Regions from separate parts of the Pseudomonas sp. Q12-87 genome, predicted to be linked through region 3. Evidence: predicted binding sites of a transcription regulator. Region 3 holds the regulator's gene; each other region holds the start of a gene.

Region 1 (4,257 bases), on a different contig from region 3:
CGCGCACTTCGTCGGCTACCACGGCAAACCCACGACCCTGGTCACCGGCGCGCGCGGCTTCGATGGCGGCGTTGAGGGCGAGCAGGTTGGTCTGTTCGGCAATCGAGCGGATGGTGTCGAGGATGGTGTTGATGTTCTTGCTGTCCTGTTCGAGCGCCTGCATGGTTTGGGTGGACTTTTGCAGGTCGTCGCTCAGTTTCAACACGCTGCCAGTGGCTTCCCCGATGTGCTGCTGGCCGGTGTGCACGTCGCGGTAGCCCTCGTCGGCACTGGTGGCGGCCTGGCTGCAGGAACGGGCCACTTCGTTGGCGGTGGCGACCATTTCGTTGAAAGCGGTGCTCACCAACTCCACGGCCTGGCGCTGGCGCCCGGCGGCTTCGTTCATGTTCTGGGCGACTTCGCTGGTGTCCGCCGCAGCATTTTGCAGGTCGGAAGAGGCGCTGCCGATGCGCTGCACCAGTTGCGCGATCATGCCCAGGAATTGGTTGAACCAGCTGGCCAGGGTTGCTGTTTCGTCCTTGCCCTGCACCGTGAGTTTGCGGGTGAGGTCACCTTCACCTTCGGCGATCTCCTGCAGGCCGTTGGCAACGCCGCGAATCGGCCGGACGATCACGCTGGCGAAACTCGCACCGACGATGGCGAAGACCACGGCGAGGGCGGCGGCAATGACCGCGATCAGCCACGTCAGGCTCGACGCCTCGGCCATCACTTCGTCACGCTTGATCAGGCCGATGAAGCGCCAGCCCAGGCCTTTGGAGCTGACCACGTTGGCCATGTAGGGCACACCGTCGATTTCGATCTGGGTCACGCCATCGCTGCTTTTGGCCAGCTCGGCATAGTTGGGGCCCAGGTCGGCCAGCGGCTTGAAGTTGTGCTTGGCATCGGCGGCGTCTACCAGGACGTTGCCGTTGGCTTCCACCAGCATCAGATAGCCGCTGTCGCCCAGCTTGATGTTCTTGACCAGTTCGGTGAGTTGCTTGAGCGACACGTCCAGGCCAACGACGCCCACCAGTTTGCCGGCGGCGTCGGAGACCGTATGGACGATACCAATCAAGGAAACATCATCCGGCGCCCAATAATAGGCGTCGGTGCGCACGTTAGTGCCCGGGGCGGCGATAGCGGCCTTGTACCAGGGGCGCACGCGTGGATCGTAGTTGGAGATCTTCGGATCATCCGGCCAACTGGCGTAGCCACCATCCGCCAGGCCCACGGAAAGGTAGGCGGTAGTCGGGTGGCTCTTGGCGAATCTGTCGAAGATTTCCAGGAGCTGTTTGTTGTTCTCGGGCAAGGGGATCTGTGCCGCGTCTGCACCGGAATAGTTTTTCAGGTCCTTGGCTGCGACGATCCGTGGATCCTTGGCGAAAAACTCGACGTTCTGGCTGATGCCGTCGAAGAACTGCTTCATGCCATTGTCGATCTGGCGAATCTCGCGGCCGCTGCTGTCCAGGAAGTTGGTTTTCGCGGCGTCGCGCAGGTTCAAGACAACCAGCACCGCCACCAGGACGACCGGAAGGCAGGCGATGGCCGCGAACGCCCATGTCAGCTTCTGTTTGATATTCATGACTTCTCCCGCGGATATTTTTTTAAGTGTTGGAACGGCGGAAACATCAGCGGTGAGCGTTACGTGTTGGGTAAAGGGAACGCGCCCATGCCTACCTATAGCGTATCGACCAAGGTCGTATGGACTTGAGCGGCAGCCGGTTACCCAGGAGCGACCTGGTCACAGCGAAGCGATTGCAGGCAATGTCGCTTATCTGGAAGATGGCGCCGATGCAGGTCCGGATCATCTTTTGTGTGTCAACGAGGCCCCATGCCAAGCGCATTCGAAAGCGTACTCAAAAACAAGAACATGGCTTATCGCCCCGTTGGATCGCCCGCTGCCAGCCAGGCGCCCACCCGCGTTGCGTTTGTATTGATGGACAATTTCTCGATGATGTCCTTTACCGGTGCGGTGGATGCGCTGGTGACCGCCAACCTGATGGGCGACATGCCTCTCTACGAGGTGCTGACCGTGGGGGTTTCGGGAGGGCAGGTGACCAGTGACCTGGGCATTGTCATCTCCACCGACATCGAGTTGGCACAGATGCCGGAAGACCTGGATGTGCTGATCGTCGCCGGGGGCTTTCGCGTGAAGTTGCAAGGCCACGCCTTGTTGCGGCGCAAACTGCGGGTCAATGCTGCGTCGGGAGCGATAATGGGCGGGCTGTGGAACGGGGTGTTCTTTATCGCCGATGCCAATCTGCTCGATGGCTTCGAATGCGCTGTTCACCCGGAAAGTCGCGCCATGATGGCGGAGGTCTTCCCCCTCGTGAAGGTTTCCAACCGCGCCTATGTCCTGGACCGGGGCCGAGTCAGCTGTGCGGGTGCCAACAGTTCGCTGCGCATGATGTTGCAGTTGATTCGCCAGACCGGGGGAGCGGCGCTGGTGGGAGCCATCGAGGAAATTCTGCGCTGTGACGAGTCCGGCGATGACGCGACGGATTTGCCGCCGGTCTTCGTCGAGACAGACCCGACACTGCCGGAAAGCCTCAAGCTGGCGCTGGAACTGATGTGGCAAAACATCGAGGAGCCGTTGACCGTCGATGAGCTGGCTGCCTGCGTCAAGATCTCCAAGCGACAGCTGGAACGACGATTCTGCAGTTTTCTCGGGGCGACACCCACCCGTTATTACCTGGAGTTGCGCCTGACCCGTGCCCGCCAGCTCATCCAGCAGACCAATCGCTCCGTAACCGAAATCGCCGTGGCGACGGGCTTCGTCAGCTCGCCACACTTCCAACGACGTTTCCGGGATTTTTTCGGGGTTCCACCGGGCAGTTATCGGACCAAGTTCGCCCGCAAGCAGGCTCCTCTGTAACCCGTTGCCAGGGCTTGGACGACGGCGATGCCGCCTGGCGCTGCGGGATCAAGCTCGTGCGCGATCAGGTCAGGTGTTGTCGCCGTCTTGGATCTCGGCGGGCTGTGCTTCGACTTTCGAGGCGGTCTGGGATGCGGTCATGGTCGTGCCAGTGCACAGCACCTTACCCACTTCGGCGGCTATCGAGCCGTCGATGATTCGGCCCTCCATCTGATCGAATTGAGCTTTTTCCAGCGCCGCGAGGCTGCTGTACATGCCCATGTGACGTACGTTCTGGCTGGCGCAGTCGAGTTCCAGCTTCGTATAGTTGGTGAAGTAGACACCTGATCGCTGTACGGTGGCCTGGATGACGGTGCCGCTGTCGATAAACGAGACGATGGAATACTTGGCGTCCGAATCGTCGTAGAGGTAGTTGATTTTTTGAACGTCCGCAGTCGCCGCGCAGGCAACGGACAATAACGCCAAAGAAATAATGGTTTTCATGCTTTCTTCCATGAAATAAGCAAGTCAGAGAGGGTGATGGCAAAGTGCTAATATTTTGCCTTCACTTGCACTTCAGATCAATTGCGTTAGGTCGCAAAAAACGCCATTGGTCAGGATTCTGGTCATTTGGGGAACTTTATAGATCGGTCTGTCCGATAGCAACAAATGAGCGCATCCCAATTGGGGATGCGCTGGCCAGATCAGGAATATCGACGTTTTTTCAGCCCAGGCATGAGGTCAAGCACCAAGGCAAACGCTATCGCGCCGGCGGCAATCAGGAACAGCGCCGCATGATGGCCGCCGCTGGCATTGAACAGCGCCGAATAGGCGAATCCGGCAAGCGCCTGGAATGTCGCGAACGAAACGGTGGCCCGGCTCCAGGCGACCTGTTGGCGATGAGCGTCAGGCACCAGTTCATGCATGCGGGCCAGGGCCAGGGGCACGATGCCCGGTGGAAACGAACCGATGATCACCGCCAGCAACGCCAACGCCAGGAACGTATGGGAGATCGCCAGCAGGCCGAGGGCAATCGCCTGCACGGCCAATACCAGGCGAATGCTCCTGCGCGCGCCGAGATGGTCGGCCAAGAAGCCATGGCTCACCGGCCCGATAATCGCGCCAAGGCCGTACATGACCCAGACCAGCGCCCCGACGTGCGCACCGGCACCGAGGCCACGGGCTACATAGTCCACCAGGAACACCATCGCCGGCACGAGCCCGGCGGCCATGAACGCATATTGGGCGAATAACCGGTAGACGGCGGCAGGCGTAGTCTCGTCGGGGTCGGTCGCGCTGGATGCCACCGGGGGCAGATCCTGGGGCCAGCCGAACCAGCTCAGCCCGGTCAGCACCAATGCCAGGGCACCGAGCCCCAGCCAGGTGGCTTGCAGGCCCAGGCTCAAGAGCGGCGGCACAATCGT
Region 2 (4,257 bases), on a different contig from region 3:
TCAGGGTTTCATTGAGGTTGGCCACGCTTTGCTGGTTCAGCAGGTTGATGTGGCTGACGTCCATGTTGAGGGTTTCCACCACGGCGGTCTGTTCTTCGGTTGCGGCAGCCACCGACTGGTTCATGCCGTCGATCTCGCCGATGCGCTGGGTCACGCTGACCAATCGCAAGCCGGCCTGGTTGGCGACTTCCACGCTTTCTTCGCTGGAGGTCTGGCTGGCGTTCATCGTGGTCACCGCTTCACGGGAGCCGACCTGGAGCGAGGTAATCATCTTGTGGATTTCTTCCGCCGATTCCTGGGTGCGATGCGCCAGGTTGCGCACTTCATCGGCCACCACCGCAAAACCGCGTCCTGCTTCCCCAGCACGGGCCGCTTCGATGGCCGCGTTGAGGGCCAGCAGGTTGGTTTGCTGGGAGATGCCCTTGATCACATCCAGAATGTGCCCGATGTTATCGGTGCTGGCATTCAGGGTTTCGATCTGAGTGCACGAAAGACTGATTTTCTGCGACAACTCGGTCATGGCCTGGATGGTTTTTTCCACCACCTGGCGACCATCATCGGCCTGCTCGCTGGCGCCGCTGGCATGTTGCGAAGCATCGGCGGCATTGCGGGCGATTTCCTGGGTAGCAGCGCCCAATTGGTTGATCGCCGCGGCGACGCTGTTGGTGCGAGCACTCTGTTCATCGGAGCCAACCAGCGAAGCGTTGGACGAGCTCATCACCCGCTGCGAAAGGTCATGCACTTGGCGGGTAGCGGAAGACACTTCCGAAATCGACGCGTGAATCCGCTCTACGAACTGGTTGAACGAACCACCCAACACAGCGAACTCGTCCTTGCCCTGCACGACCAGGCGACGGGTCAGGTCGCCTTCACCTTGGGCAATGTCCTGCATGGCACGGCCCATGGTGGTCAACGGACGCATCAGCACTTGGATCAACAAGCTCAGCAGCAACGCAATGGCGGCGACCGCGACAAACATGGCAATCAGCGCAGACGTGCGGAACTGGCTCAGCGGCGCGTAGGCCTTGTCCTTGTCGATCGACAGGCCGATGTGCCACTCAGCGTTCGGCAAGCCAGTGACCGGGGTGAAGGAAAGAATGCGGTCCTGCCCGTTCAGCTCGACCTCCTGGATGCCTTTGCCAATGCGTACCGGCGTTCCAGGATAGATGTCCTTGAGGTTTTTCATCACTTGGTCTTTGTCCGGGCTGACAATCACCTGACCGTCGCCGCTGACCAGGAACGCATGGCCAATACCACCGAAGTCCACGGAGTTGATGATTTTCACCAGGGTCTCCAGGCTCAGGTCACCGCCCACCACACCCAGCAATTCCCCGTTGTGCTTCACCGGCAGGGCGATGGTCACGACCAGGCCACCGACTGCTGCCGAGTAAGGCGGGGTCAGCATGGTTTTATCGGCACTGACCGCCTGCTTGTACCAAGGACGCTGGCGTGGGTCATAGCCGTCGGGCATTTTCGCGTCAGGGCGCTGAGTGAAGACCCCATTGGCCTGGCCCACGTAAGTGAACTGGAAATTCGACGTCAACGCCGGCTGGTCGACCAGCCCCGGCAGATCGGCACCGGAGCCCTGGTGCGCGATGTTCTGCGCAAGGTTTTCCAGCACCAATATCCGGCCACTCATCCAGTTCTGGACGCTACTGGCCGTCAGGTCGCCGGACTGTTCAATCGACGACTCGAGGCTGCGAGCAATGGTGTTGCGCTGCAGGTAGTCGTTGTAGAGCGTAAACAAGGCGAAAGCCAAAACCACCACACCAGAGGCGGCCAGAAGGATTTTATGACTGAATTTTAGATTCATCGACGGGACTTCTTATGCAGGGAGTGGGGGTGCATTCCGGTTGCAACATTCCATGTAGCAGCGCGGGCGAGACGCGAGGTCTGCTCCACTTTGGTGCACGCTTACCACTCTGTCGGCCAGTCCCCAAAAAAAATGAGCATTTTGTAGGACAAGTCGACGAGGGGTCCCCCAGCAGCTTTCTCAACCCCTTACCGTATCCCCCCTATCGCGCACCCTCTCTTCTTGGCGCACGAACCGATTCGCCCGGGCAAAGGTGCCAAAATCATTGAACCGCACGCCCATCTCCCGCATCACTTTGTGCGCCACCGGCACCGTCAATTGGCGAATATAGAACGGCTCCTTCACCACGAAATGATGAATCCCGTGGCTGCTGCCGAAGTTGAAGCAGAACGCCTGCAACGGCCACAACCACCAAGGGTTGAGCACCTGGGTTTGCTGGATGACATTGCCCGGCTCGATGTCGCCGTAGTAATGCATGTTCGAGCTGATGAAGTGCAGGCAAAAGGTGCGTAAAACATTCGGCCCGATGATCACCACCGCCGCGATATCGATCATCTGCATCATGGACAGCGTGCTCGCCGACCAGTCGATCGACGTACCCAGTAGGCTCGCGACGCCGTTCGCCCCGTGGAAACCGAGGAACACATACCAGGCGCCCCAATGCAGCAGCGCCAGCGGGAAGTACACCTTCAGCGTGCGCTTGAGGATGCTGCGCTTGTGGGCCCAGGTCTTGGCCCGCAACAGGCGAATGAACGCGGACATGACGTTGTCGCCGACCATCAGCAACCGCGCCGGCCCCCAGGGTTCGCCGTTGGTGATGGCTCGCTCCTCCATGTCGGCTTCGCTGCCGGACACCTTGTGATGGTTGAGGTGCAAATGGCGACGGATCCACGGATTGATGGTGCTCGGCCGCGCCAGCCAGACCAGGCCCATCATCAGGTTGTGGGGCAGGCGTTGCTTGCGAAAATACATACTGTGGATCAGGTCGTGTTCCAGCTCGTGGGTCAGGGACGCGAAAAAAGCGTTGAGCAGCAGGCACGCCCACCCGGGCATGTCACCGTTGATATACAGCCATGCCGAACCGAACATCCCGGCCAGGGCGAACGCCAGGATGCCCGCGCCCAGCGCATCCTGGTGGCGCAAGATCGGATAGCGCTGGCGCAGTTCTTCGCCTTGCGCCAATACCACTTGGCGAATATGGGCGGATCGCTGTTGTGCATTCAATCGCTCGGGGCTTGCGCAAGTGCCGTGCATGGCTTACATCCTCTGTTAGAGATGTGCTCATCCTGCCGGGCGTTGTCCCATGGGGTGGTAGCCGTAAACGCCAACCTGTTGACCGCAAGCGCCAATCGTCATGACTGAACCGACTTCCCTCGCCAGCTGGACCCGCGCCCTGCGCAAACAGCTCGATGCGCTGGGCCTGGACAGCCATGCCCTGTGCGTCGAGGCCGGCCTCGATCCGCAGTGGATGGACGACCCGAACGCCCGCTACCCGCTGTCGGCCACCACGCGCCTGTGGACATTGGCGGTGCAGGCCAGTGGCGATGCGGCTATCGGCTTGCGGGTGTCGCGCTTCGTCAGCCCCACCACCTTTCACGCGCTGGGTTATGCCTTGGTCGCCAGCGGCAGCCTTCGCGAAGTGTTCGAACGCATCGTGCGTTACCACCCGGTGGTCAGCGATGCGCTGACGCTGCAACTGAGCCGCGGCGAAGATCGCTACCGCTTCAGCCTGGATGTACCTGTGGGCCGTCCGGCGCCGGCCTTCGAAGCCATCGATGCATTCGCGGCAATTTACGTGCGCACCTGTCGCAACCGGCTGGGTCGCGACTACGCACCGCTGGCCGTATACCTGCGACGCCCGGAACCGTCTGACCCAAGCCCCTGGCACAAAGTGTTCCGCTCGCCGGTGTATTTCAGCGCCGGGCAGGACTGCCTGGAGTTTGACCTCACGGATTTCGACAGTCACTTGGACGACGCCAACCCGGAGCTGGCCGAACACAACGAAACGGTGCTCAAGCGCACCCTCGCGCAGCTCCAACCGCTGACATGGGAGCGCAAGGTACGAGCCGCCATCGAGGCTCAACTGCCCGAAGGCGAACCCAGCGCCGAGCGCATCGCCCAAGCCATGCACCTGAGCCTGCGCAGCCTGCAGCGGCACCTCGCCGACGAAGGCTGCCGCTTCGACGCGCTGCTCAATGAATGCCGGGAAAACCTCGCGCTGCTGCACCTGCGTGACCCGCAATGCTCGCTGAGCGAAGTCAGTTATCTACTGGGGTTTGCCGATACCAGCAGCTTCAGCCGCGCATTCAAGCGCTGGACCGGAATGACCCCGGGGCAGTTTCGGGATGGGTTGGGTTAAGGACCTGCGGCGGCTATGCGGGCCTCTTCGCGAGCAAGCTCGCTCCCACATTGGGAGCGGTGTGACCGCGCTATCTGCGGCAACA
Region 3 (4,257 bases):
GTAGGGCCCAACGGCTGAGGTAGTGGTTTATGCAAGTGAAGCGTTTTTTCGCCGCCGATATGCGTCAGGCCATGAAGCTGGTTCGTGACGAGCTGGGCGCTGAAGCAGCCATCATCGGCAATCGCCGGATCGCTGGCGGTGTCGAGCTGACGGCGGCTCTGGATTACAAATTGTCGGCGCTGGCCCCGCGGGTTCCGAACATGGAACTCGAGGACGAGCTGCGCAAGACCCAGTCGCGCATCGCCAGCGCCCAGGCCGAATTGAGCCTGCGCAGCAGTGAAGGCGAGGCTGCCGGCACCAATCGTCAATTGTTCGCTGGCCAGCCGCTCACCGCCGGCCTGCCGCTGACCGCAGCTGAACCACTCATCGAACCGGCCCCGGCCGAACCGCGTCGCGCTGCACCGGCCCAGGCCGCGCCAGCCCGTGGTGTCGACCCGCGTGCCCTGGACTCGATGCGCTTCGAACTCAACAGCCTGCGTGAACTGATGGAAGTTCAATTGGGCTCCCTGGCCTGGAACCAGCTGCAAGGCAGCCGTCCGGCCCAGGCCAACCTGTGGCGTCGCCTGCAACGCATCGGCCTGTCCGGCCCGTTGTCCCGGGACCTGCTGGCGCTGATCAACGGCATCGAAGAGCCTCGCCAGGCCTGGCGCATGTTGCTGGCGCACCTGGCACGCATGATTGCCACACCGGAAGTCGAGCCGCTGGAAGAGGGCGGTGTGATTGCCATGGTCGGTCCTGCCGGCATGGGCAAGACCACCACCTTGGCCAAGCTCGCCGCCCGTTATGTTCTCAAGTACGGCGCCCAGAGCATCGCCCTGGTGAGCATGGACAGTTTCCGCATCGGTGCCCAGGAGCAACTCAAGACCCTGGGCCGGATCCTCAATGTGTCGGTGACCCATGTGGATCCGGGCCAATCCCTGGCCCAGGCGCTGGAGCCATTGCTGCGCAAGCGCGTCGTGCTGATCGATACCGCCGGCCTGCAAGCCAGCGATCCGGCCCTGCGCATGCAGCTTGAAAGCCTGGCCGGGCGTGGTATCAAGTCGAAAAATTATCTCGTGTTGGCAACCACCAGCCAGAAACAGGTTCTAACCGCCGCATACCACAGCTACAAGCGCTGCGGGCTGGCCGGCTGCATCCTGACTAAGCTGGATGAAACGGCAAGCCTGGGCGAGGTGTTGAGCCTGGCGATCGGCCATGAACTGCCGGTGGCTTACCTGACCGACGGGCCGCGGATCCCGGATGATTTGCATCTGCCGCGCCGTCATCAACTGGTCAGCCGTGCCGTGAGTGTGCAAATGCAGGAAGAACCCAGCGAAGAAGCCATGGCTGACATGTTCGCTGATATCTACCACAGCCCGACCAAGCAGGTCGGCTGAGGTAATCATGAATATTTTTTGTACCTACATCGATGGTCTGCCATGCATTGTTCCGTATGTGAACGCGCAGCCAGTAATGTGGCCTCCGTCTAAGTAAGACAAGGTAAAGAACGAACATGGGCAGCATGCATCCCGTACAGGTGATCGCGGTGACCGGCGGCAAAGGTGGCGTCGGGAAGACTAACGTGTCAGTGAACTTGTCCCTGGCTCTGGCAGAGCTTGGCCGACGGGTCATGCTGCTGGACGCCGACCTGGGCCTGGCGAACGTCGACGTGCTGCTGGGGCTCACACCCAAGCGCACCCTGGCGGACGTCATCGAAGGCCGTTGCGAACTTCGCGATGTGCTCTTGCAAGGGCCCGGCGGGATTCGCATCGTGCCGGCAGCCTCCGGCACCCAGAGCATGGTTCACCTGACCCCGGCCCAGCACGCGGGCCTGATCCAGGCCTTCAGCGACATCGGGGACAACCTCGATGTGCTGGTGATCGACACCGCAGCCGGCATCGGCGACTCGGTCGTCAGTTTCGTCCGCGCCGCCCAGGAGGTATTGCTGGTGGTCTGCGACGAGCCGACGTCCATCACCGACGCCTATGCCCTGATCAAGTTATTGAACCGCGACTACGGCATGAACCGCTTCCGTGTCCTGGCCAACATGGCCCAGAGCCCTCAGGAAGGACGCAACCTGTTCGCCAAGTTGACAAAGGTCACGGATCGCTTCCTGGACGTCGCCCTACAATACGTCGGCGCCGTGCCTTACGACGAAAGCGTACGTAAGGCTGTCCAGAAGCAACGTGCCGTCTATGAAGCCTTTCCACGTTCCAAATGCGCGCTGGCGTTCAAGGCAATCGCCCAGAAGGTCGATACCTGGCCACTGCCGGCCAACCCACGCGGGCATCTGGAATTTTTCGTCGAGCGTCTCGTGCAACAAACAGCAGGGCCCGTGTTATGACAGCCAGCGGTTACAACCATCTCTACAAGAAATCGGCACGGGACGCCCAATACGAACTGATCGAGCGTTACGCGCCCCTGGTCAAGCGCATCGCCTATCACTTGCTGGCCCGGTTGCCGGCCAGTGTCCAGGTCGAGGACTTGATCCAGGCGGGCATGATCGGTTTGCTTGAAGTGTCGAACAAATATGACGCGAGCAAGGGTGCCAGTTTCGAGACCTATGCCGGTATCCGCATTCGCGGCGCAATGCTCGATGAAGTCCGCAAGGGTGATTGGGCACCGCGTTCGGTGCATCGCAATACCCGCATGGTCAGTGATGCCATTCGTGCAATTGAAGCTAAAACCGGGCGTGACGCTAAAGATCACGAGGTTGCGGCCGAACTCCAGTTAAGTCTCGATGATTATTACGGGATTTTGAACGATACCTTGGGCAGTCGCCTGTTCAGTTTCGACGACCTGTTGCAGGACGGCGAACACGAAGGACTGCACGAGGACGGCGCGAGTGCTCACATGGAGCCGTCGCGTGACCTGGAAGATGAGCGTTTCCAGAGCGCGCTGGCGGATGCGATTGCCAATTTGCCGGAGCGTGAGCGACTGGTCTTGGCGCTGTACTACGACGAAGAGCTGAACCTCAAGGAAATCGGTGAAGTCCTGGGGGTCAGCGAATCGCGGGTCAGCCAGTTACACAGCCAGTGCGCGGCCCGTTTGCGGGGGCGTTTGGGGGAGTGGCGAGCGCGCTGACAGGCAGTGTGGAGACATGGCAAGACAGGTATGGCGTGCGCCGTACCAGTCGTCATTCGTTGTGCTCCGTACCGTTGTCGAGTGTTGTGCCGGATTGATTGAAATGGCGCGTTCAGGTGCTGGACGCGTTTAAGACTGCTTGGAGGTCGAATTGGACAAGAACATGAAAATCCTCATCGTTGATGACTTCTCAACGATGCGGCGGATCATTAAGAACCTGTTGCGTGACCTTGGGTTCACCAACACGGTCGAGGCCGACGATGGCACTACTGCCATCCCGGTCCTCAACAGCGGGAGCATCGACTTTCTGGTGACTGACTGGAACATGCCCGGCATGACCGGTATCGACTTGCTGCGCCACGTGCGCGCCGATGAAAAACTCAAGCACCTCCCGGTGCTGATGGTCACCGCCGAAGCCAAGCGCGAGCAGATCATCGAAGCGGCCCAGGCCGGTGTGAACGGCTACGTGGTCAAACCCTTCACGGCCCAGGCGTTGAAAGAGAAGATCGAAAAAATCTTTGAACGCATCGGTTAACGGCGCCACGGGGGAGCTATGGATAACGAATCTTCAATGGGCGATTTCGAATCGACCCTGAAAAAACATGCCCGCGAACTGGTCGACAGCCTTGAAAAGGGCCGCTTCGGTGATGCGGTTCAAATGATTCATGAGCTCAACCAGACCCGCGATCGTGGTCTGTACCAGGAAGTCGGCAAGCTCACCCGTGAACTGCACAGTGCGATCGTCAATTTCCAGATCGACCCGCACATGCCGCAGGCCGAGGAAGTCTCGCAGATCACTGACGCCACCGAGCGCCTGGGTTATGTGGTCAAGCTCACCGAGGCCGCGGCCAACCGCACCATGGACCTGGTGGAAAGCGCTACCCCGTTGGTCAATGGACTGAGCGAAGAAGCCCAGGCCCTGAGCACCGACTGGGGCCGCTTCATGCGCCGCGAAGTGGGTGCCGAGGAGTTTCGCGAACTGGCCCGTCGAGTCGACGGTTTCCTGACGCGCAGCAGCACCGAGAACCGTGCGGTGGCGAGCAACCTCAATGACATTCTGCTGGCCCAGGACTATCAGGACCTGACAGGCCAGGTAATCAAGCGTGTGACCCAACTGGTCACCGAAGTGGAAAGCAATCTGCTCAAACTGGTGTTGATGGCCAGCCAGGTCGACCGCTTTGCAGGCATCGAACA

What was found. Region 3 encodes FliA, which starts transcription of late flagellar genes. Its sites were predicted from a motif close to CTAAAGTTTNNNNNNNNNNNGCCGNTAA; they were not measured.
Region 1: a site for FliA is predicted at 1,664-1,691, ahead of AD663_RS09040 (methyl-accepting chemotaxis protein). Genes of this name have one in related genera too.
Region 2: a site for FliA is predicted at 1,923-1,950, ahead of AD663_RS27095 (methyl-accepting chemotaxis protein). Genes of this name have one in related genera too.

The regions. Positions count from the first base shown of each region.
Region 1 covers NZ_LHVI01000013.1:242,225-246,481, forward strand. Annotated here, with positions in the region: gene AD663_RS09040 (methyl-accepting chemotaxis protein) at 1-1,561, opposite strand, end outside; gene AD663_RS09045 (GlxA family transcriptional regulator) at 1,811-2,854, shown strand; gene AD663_RS09050 (hypothetical protein) at 2,924-3,337, opposite strand; gene AD663_RS09055 (YbfB/YjiJ family MFS transporter) at 3,538-4,257, opposite strand, start outside.
Region 2 covers NZ_LHVI01000037.1:17,334-21,590, forward strand. Annotated here, with positions in the region: gene AD663_RS27095 (methyl-accepting chemotaxis protein) at 1-1,813, opposite strand, end outside; gene AD663_RS27100 (fatty acid desaturase) at 1,994-3,067, opposite strand; gene AD663_RS27105 (AraC family transcriptional regulator) at 3,168-4,172, shown strand.
Region 3 covers NZ_LHVI01000024.1:183,747-188,003, reverse strand. Annotated here, with positions in the region: gene flhA (flagellar biosynthesis protein FlhA) at 1-18, shown strand, start outside; gene flhF (flagellar biosynthesis protein FlhF) at 30-1,376, shown strand; gene fleN (flagellar synthesis regulator FleN) at 1,493-2,323, shown strand; gene fliA (RNA polymerase sigma factor FliA) at 2,320-3,063, shown strand; gene AD663_RS19175 (chemotaxis response regulator CheY) at 3,227-3,598, shown strand; gene AD663_RS19170 (protein phosphatase CheZ) at 3,617-4,257, shown strand, end outside.